3 regions of the Agromyces aerolatus genome follow, and region 1 is predicted to be linked to each of the others. Evidence: predicted binding sites of a transcription regulator. Region 1 holds the regulator's gene; each other region holds the start of a gene.
The links. The regulator HrcA, encoded in region 1, represses chaperone genes, less so after heat shock. The targets are predictions, from matches to a motif close to TTNGCACTCGNNNNNNNCGAGTGCNAA.
Positions count from the first base shown of each region.

Region 2: the regulator HrcA is predicted to act here: its motif matches at 917-943, upstream of groL (chaperonin GroEL).
Region 3: the regulator HrcA is predicted to act here: its motif matches at 993-1,019, upstream of groES (co-chaperone GroES).

Region 1 covers NZ_JAVKGQ010000006.1:226,580-228,845, forward strand. The annotation lists gene dnaJ (molecular chaperone DnaJ) at 1-735, opposite strand, end outside; gene hrcA (heat-inducible transcriptional repressor HrcA) at 797-1,819, opposite strand; gene RH864_RS10415 (DUF4870 domain-containing protein) at 1,990-2,266, shown strand, end outside.
Region 2 covers NZ_JAVKGQ010000004.1:226,406-228,671, reverse strand. The annotation lists gene groL (chaperonin GroEL) at 1-875, opposite strand, end outside; gene RH864_RS07650 (DUF3048 domain-containing protein) at 1,031-2,077, opposite strand; gene RH864_RS07645 (cold-shock protein) at 2,180-2,266, opposite strand, start outside.
Region 3 covers NZ_JAVKGQ010000001.1:182,194-184,459, reverse strand. The annotation lists gene RH864_RS00775 (class I SAM-dependent methyltransferase) at 1-939, opposite strand, end outside; gene groES (co-chaperone GroES) at 1,112-1,408, shown strand; gene rarD (EamA family transporter RarD) at 1,640-2,266, shown strand, end outside.

The DNA.
Region 1 (2,266 bases):
CTTGACCTTGATCTCGAGGTAGAGGTCGCCGTTGGGCCCGCCCGCGGGTCCGGCCTCCCCCGAGCCCGGCATCTGCAGCCGAAGCCCCGTGTCGACGCCCGCGGGGATGTCGACGGGCACCGTGCGGCGCGCACGCACCCGGCCCTGGCCCTGGCAGGTCACGCAGGGGGTCGCGATGACGGTGCCGTACCCGCGGCAGGTCCCGCAGGGGGTCGACGTCATGACGTTGCCGAGCAGCGAGCGGACCGAGCGCTGGATCGACCCCGTGCCGTGGCAGATGTCGCACGTCACGGGCGCGGTGCCCGGCTGGCAGCACGAGCCGTTGCAGGTCTCGCACACGACCGCCGTGTCGAGCTCGAGCTCGCGATGCGTGCCGAAGATGACCTCGTCGAGCCCGACCTCGACTCGGATGAGCGCGTCCTGGCCGCGCTCGCGGCGCGAACGCGGGCCCCTCGTCTGCTGCCCGGCTCCGAAGAACGTCTCGAAGATGTCGCCGAAGCCGCCGAACCCCTGGCCGCCGAACGCCCCCTGGCCGCCGCCGTGGTCGTACTGCTCACGCTGGCGGGGGTCGCTGAGCACGTCGTAGGCGTGCGTGACCTGCTTGAAGCGCTCCGACGCGTCGGCGCCGGGGTTCACGTCGGGGTGCAGCTCACGCGCCAGCCGGCGATACGCCTTCTTGATCTCGTCTTGGGTGGCGTCACGGGCGACGCCGAGCACCTCGTAGTGGTCTGCCACGGCAGGGGTGGTTCCTTTCGATCTGGTCCTCGGGTCACGCGAGCCGCCGGCCCGCGCGAAGTCAATGCTCGCCGAGCGCGCGCGAGAGGTAACGCGCGACGGCGCGGACGGACGCCATGCTCGCCGAATAGTCCATGCGGGTCGGGCCGACGATGCCGAGCCTCGACACGTCACGGCCCGGCACCGAGAAGGCCGTCGAGACGACCGAGGTCTCGCCGAGCCCGTACGGCGCGTTCTCGCGTCCTATGCGCACGGCGACGCGGTGCGGGTCGGCCGCCATCTCGCTGAACAGCCGGAGCAGCACGACCTGCTCCTCGATCGCCTCGATCACGCCGAGGATCGAGCCCGAGAAGTCCTGCTCGGTGCGGACGAGATTCGCCGCTCCGGCGACGACCAGGCGCTCGGTGCGCTGCGTCCCCGCCTGCTCGGCGAGCGTCGCGGCGAGCGTCGCCAGCACGTCGGCATGGCGGGGGTCGGCGCCGTCGAGCTCGCGCGAGAGCGCGGTCGCCGCATCCGCGAGGGTCAAGCCGGCGGCGACCTGGTTGAGCCGGAGGCGCAACGAGTCGAGGGTCACGGCATCGACGTCCTCGCCGAGCTCGACGAGTCGCTGCTCGACCTGGCCCGAGTCGGAGATCACGATGCAGAGCACGCGCGACGGCGGCAGCTGCACGAGCTCCACATGCCGCACGCGTGAGCTCGTGAAGGTCGGCACCTGGACGACGGCGAGCTGGTTGGTGAGCTGCGCGACCAGGCGGACGGTGCGCGCGAGCAGCTCGTCGAGGTCGTTCGCCTCGCCGAGGAAGGTCTCGATCGCGTGACGCTGTGCGGGCGTGAGCGGGCGGACGTCGCTCAGCTGATCGACGAAGACCCGGTAGCCCTTGTCGGTGGGGATCCGGCCGGACGACGTGTGCGGTGCGGCAATCAGCTCTTCCTCTTCGAGCAGCGCCATGTCGTTGCGGATCGTCGCCGCCGACACCCCGAACGCGTGTCGCTCGACGATCGACTTCGACCCGACGGGCTCGCGGGACGCCACGTAGTCCTGCACGATCGCGCGCAGCACGGCCAGTCCGCGTTCCGAGACCATCGACCCCTCACCTTCGCGCCCTTGGCACTCCACACGTATGAGTGCTAATAATACGCGACTTCCCCGGCCGGCGGCCCGGTGCGCCGCGCCGAGCGGGCTCTTCCGTGCGACCGGGCAGGTCTGAGAACATGGCGACGATACCGTGTACCGGGCACGATGAAGGAGACACCATGTCCGACTTGCCACCGCCCCCGCCTCCGCCTCCCGGACCGCCCGCGGGACCGCCGCCCGGACCGCCCAACGGGCCGCCGCCGTCGGCGCCGCCGCCCGGTGGCGGCGCCTACCAGCCCCAGCAGAACCCGCAGATGAGCCCGGCCGACGAGAAGCTGTGGGCGACGCTCGTCCACATCGGCGGGATCTTCTTCGGATTCATCCCGGCGCTGATCGGCTATCTCGTGCTGAAGGACCGCGGGCCGTTCGTACGTGCCCACACCGCGACCGCCCTGA
Region 2 (2,266 bases), on a different contig from region 1:
ATCGCGATGTCCTGGAGCTGCGCCTTGCGACGGTCGCCGAAGCCGGGGGCCTTGACGGCGACCGACTTGAAGATGCCGCGGACCTTGTTGACGATGAGCGTCGCGAGGGCCTCGCCGTCGACGTCTTCGGCGATGATGACGAGCTGCTTGCCCGTCTGGATCACCTTGTCGACGATCGGGAGCAGGTCCTTGATGTTCGAGACCTTCGAGTTCGCGATGAGGATGTACGGGTCCTCGAACACGACCTCCTGGCGCTCGGGGTCGGTCACGAAGTACGCCGACAGGTAGCCCTTGTCGAAGCGCATGCCCTCGGTGAGCTCGAGCTCGGTGCCGAACGTGTTCGACTCCTCGACCGTGACGACGCCTTCCTTGCCGACCTTGTCGATCGCCTCGGCGATGATCTCGCCGATCTGCTGGTCGGCGGCCGAGATGGACGCGGTGGCCGCGATCTCGTCCTTCGTCTCGATCTCTTTGGCGGTGTCGAGCAGCTGCGCGGAGACGGCCTCGACGGCCTTCTCGATGCCGCGCTTGAGGCTGATCGGGTCGGCGCCGGCCGCGACGTTGCGCAGGCCCTCGCGCACGAGCGCCTGAGCGAGCACGACCGAGGTCGTGGTGCCGTCACCGGCGACGTCGTCGGTCTTCTTGGCGACCTCCTTGACGAGCTCGGCGCCGATCTTCTCGTACGGGTCGTCGAGCTCGATCTCCTTGGCGATCGAAACGCCGTCGTTCGTGATGGTGGGAGCGCCCCACTTCTTCTCGAGCACGACGTTGCGGCCGCGCGGGCCGAGGGTCACCTTGACCGCGTCGGCGAGCGTGTTGAGGCCACGCTCGAGACCGCGACGGGCCTCCTCGTCGAAAGCGATGATCTTTGCCATGTGTTTCTCTCGTCCCTTCCCGGACGTCCGAAGAATGGTGGTTAGCACTCGAATCGAGCGAGTGCTAACACCGATTCTGGCACTCTCGATCCGAGAGTGCAAGCGAGCGTACGGCGTGAGACGCCCGGCACCGCGGCGGTGGGCGGAGGCCGGGATCAGGGCGTGAAGGTGACCGCGCCCTCGGGCGGCACGAGCTCGACCCACGTGGTCCCGGGCGCGAGGCGCAACGGTGTGCCGTCGTCGGCGGTGAGCGTGATCGGCGACTCCCGATCGGGCTTCGTCCACCGGCCGTGCGCGGTCCGGCCGGCCGCGGAGACCCACACCTCGCCCTCGCCGACGAGCACGGTCCGCGGGACCTCGCCGAGGCTCCAGTCCACGTCGACGCGCATGGTCACGACGTTCGTCGCCCGCACCCGGTCGCCGGATGCCTCGAAGTCGGGCCCGCCCTCCTGCGACCTGACCCATGTCGAGCTCTCCGCCTCCCATTCCCAGGTCGGGTAGCGGGCGTCGGAGAACACGAGGTCGATCCGGCCCGTCGGCGCCGCACCCGGCGCCGCGGCCAGCGGGTCCTGGGCGCCGTAGGCGAACTGCACGCCCGGCGCCGGACGGTCGGCGTGGCGCTGCACGGCCTCGGCGGCGGCGAGGATGACGTCGTGCGGCCCGGGCCGGTCGTCGGCGCGCCAGAACAGTCCCGTGTCGTCGTAGTCGAACACGAGGTTCACCACGGGCGTGTCCTGCATCATCGCGACGAACTGCTCCTGCCCGCCGGAGTAGGCCACGAGTCCGCCGAACGGCACGATGATGTCGGGGTCCATCGGTCGGATGGAGCGCACCGGGCCGAGCTCGTCCGGGACATCCGAATGCCAGACGGCCGCGTATCTGGTGATGCCGCCCTCGACGAGCTCCTCGAAGACGATGTCGGCGCGGTTCAGCGCGATCTGGGGCCTCGCGTCCGCGTGGTTGTCGATCTTCACCGCGAGCGACGGACGCGCGAGGACGGCCGAGTCGGTCAGCGTGCCGCGCAGCGGCGCGTAGGCGATCGACGAGGCCGCGGCGACGGCCTCGGGCGCCGGCCGGGTGATGACCGGCGCGACCTCGCCCGCAGGAGCTCCGGCCGCACAGCCGGCGAACGCGAGCACGAGCGCCCCGATCCCGATCGTGCGGGTGAATGGCGTCCGACTCCGCACGGGATCCCAGGGCATTCCGTCATCGTAGCCACGGCATCGCGCGCATCCGCGGCGACGCGCGGCACACACGAACGCGCCGCCCGGGCCACGGACGGCGCGTGTCGCAAGCGGCGCCGATCAGGCGGGACGGACCGATTCGGCCTGCGGGCCCTTCGACCCGGTGCCGACCTCGAAGACGACCTGCTGGCCCTCTTCGAGCACCTT
Region 3 (2,266 bases), on a different contig from region 1:
GGCGGTGACGTAGGCGATGCCCTCGGAGACCATCCATCCGCCGTTGGCTCTCGCGAAGTCGCCGATGAGCCGCGCGCGGATCACCGCGCCGTCGGGCTCGTAGAGGTAGTCGCCGAGCGGCCCCGTCGGGGCGTCCTCGCTGTCGGCCGCCGCGGCCAGCTCGGCCGCCTGGTCGCCGCGGATCACGAGTGCGGCTCGCCCGATGCCCGGCCGGGCGAGCGGGCCGAACCAGACCGCCAGCTCGACGAGGTCGCCGTCGACCGAGACCCACTGCGCCTCGGCGCCGGCCGGCACGACGTCCCGGTCGGTGCCGGGGCCGAGCTTCACGCCGACCGCCACTCGCTCGGCGAGCCCGAACGCGAAGTCGAGCGACGGGCTGTACGCGGAGGCATCCGCGAGCCGGGTCGTGCGGCCGCCCTCGGTCGTGCGACGCGCGGGGTCGAGCCAGGCGCCGCCGATGCCGCCGAGCGGGACCTCCTCGGCGAGGGCGTGCCGGACCTGCGCACGTGGGAAGGGCGTCAGGTTGTACGCGGCGATCGCGGCGGTCACCTCGTCGGCCTCGGCCGCGGTGATCTCGAGGTCGACCGCGGCCATGGCGAGGGCGTCGCCGCCGATGCCGCAGCCGAGATCGGCGACGTGACCGATGCCCGCTCGCGCGAACCGCCCGGCGTGCAGTGCGGCGACCTTGAGCCGGGTGGCCTGTTCGAGCCCGGCCTCGGTGAACAGCATGCGCTCGGCGAACTCGCCGAACTTGGCGCGCGCGCGCTGGCGGAGCCGAGCCTGGCTGAGCACCGCGGCGACGAGCGAGGGCGAGTGACCGGCCTTGCGGAGGTCGGCCACCGCGCGCACGACGTCGGCCTTGGAGTCCCACTCGGGCAGCGAGTCGAGGAGCCGAAGCCCCTCGGGCGAGAGGAGTTCGACGAGCTCAGCGCGATCCACCCGGCCACGCTAGCACCGGGCGCGGGACCGTCTCGGGCGTGTGTGGAAATGAGCTGGCACTCACGTTGCGTGAGTGCCAGAATCTCCCTAGACTCGTGTTAGCACTCTCAGTCAGAGGCTGCTAACGAGTCTTCGTCAAGACATACCGAACGAAAGAGAAAAGGGGTCAACCGTGTCGGTTTCCATCAAGCCGCTCGAGGATCGCATCGTCATCAAGCAGGTCGAGGCCGAGCAGACCACGGCTTCCGGCCTGGTGATCCCCGACACCGCGAAGGAGAAGCCCCAGGAGGGCGAGGTCGTGGCCGTGGGCCCCGGCCGCATCGACGACAACGGCAACCGTGTTCCGCTCGACGTCGCCGTCGGCGACAAGGTGATCTACTCGAAGTACGGCGGCACCGAGGTCAAGTTCGGCGGCGACGACTTCCTCGTGCTCTCGGCCCGCGACGTGCTCGCGGTCGTCGTCCGCTAAGCGGATCGATCCGGCTGAACGGCCCGGACGCCTCACGGCGCCCGGGCCGTTCTGTGTCGGTCGGGGTGGTGCCGCCCACGCGATGTCCGACGCCGGCGTCGACGCGTCGGCGGCCGGGCGTAGGCTGAGCCGGTGAGCACACCCTCCGATCCCGGCAGCGCGCAGGGCGCGCCCGCGGCCTCCGGCCTCGGCGCGGGGTCGGCCGGTGCACGCGCGGCGCGCAGCGAGCCGGTGAGCAAGGCCGGGCTGGGCTACGCGATCGGCGCCTACGGTCTGTGGGGCATCCTGCCGATCTACTTTCTCGCGCTCGCGCCGGCCGGGCCGTTCGAGGTCGTCGGCTGGCGCATCGTGCTCTCGCTCGTCTTCTGCGCGCTGCTGCTGGCCGTGACGCGCGCGTGGCGTCCGTTCGGAGTGCTCCTGCGCGATCGACGGGTCGTGCTCATCATGGGCCTCGCGGGCGTGCTCATCTACATCAACTGGCAGACCTACGTGTACGCGACGCTGTCCGGCCAGGTCGTCGAGGCCGCCCTCGGGTATTTCATCAATCCGATCGTGACGGTGTTCCTCGGTGTGATCGTGCTGCGCGAGCGTCTGAACGTGACCCAGTGGGTCGCGGTCGGCATCAGCATCGCCGCGGTGCTCGTACTCGCGATCGGGCACGGAGAGGTGCCGTGGATCGCGCTGCTGCTGGCCTTCTCGTTCGGGTTCTACGGACTCATCAAGAAGCGGGTCGGCCCGCGCGTCGACGCGGTGTCCGGGCTCACGCTCGAGACCGCCTGGCTGACGCCGGTGGCGGTGATCCAGCTAATCGTCGTGGGCGCGACCGCGGGCCTCACCATGGGCGCGTACGGCACGTGG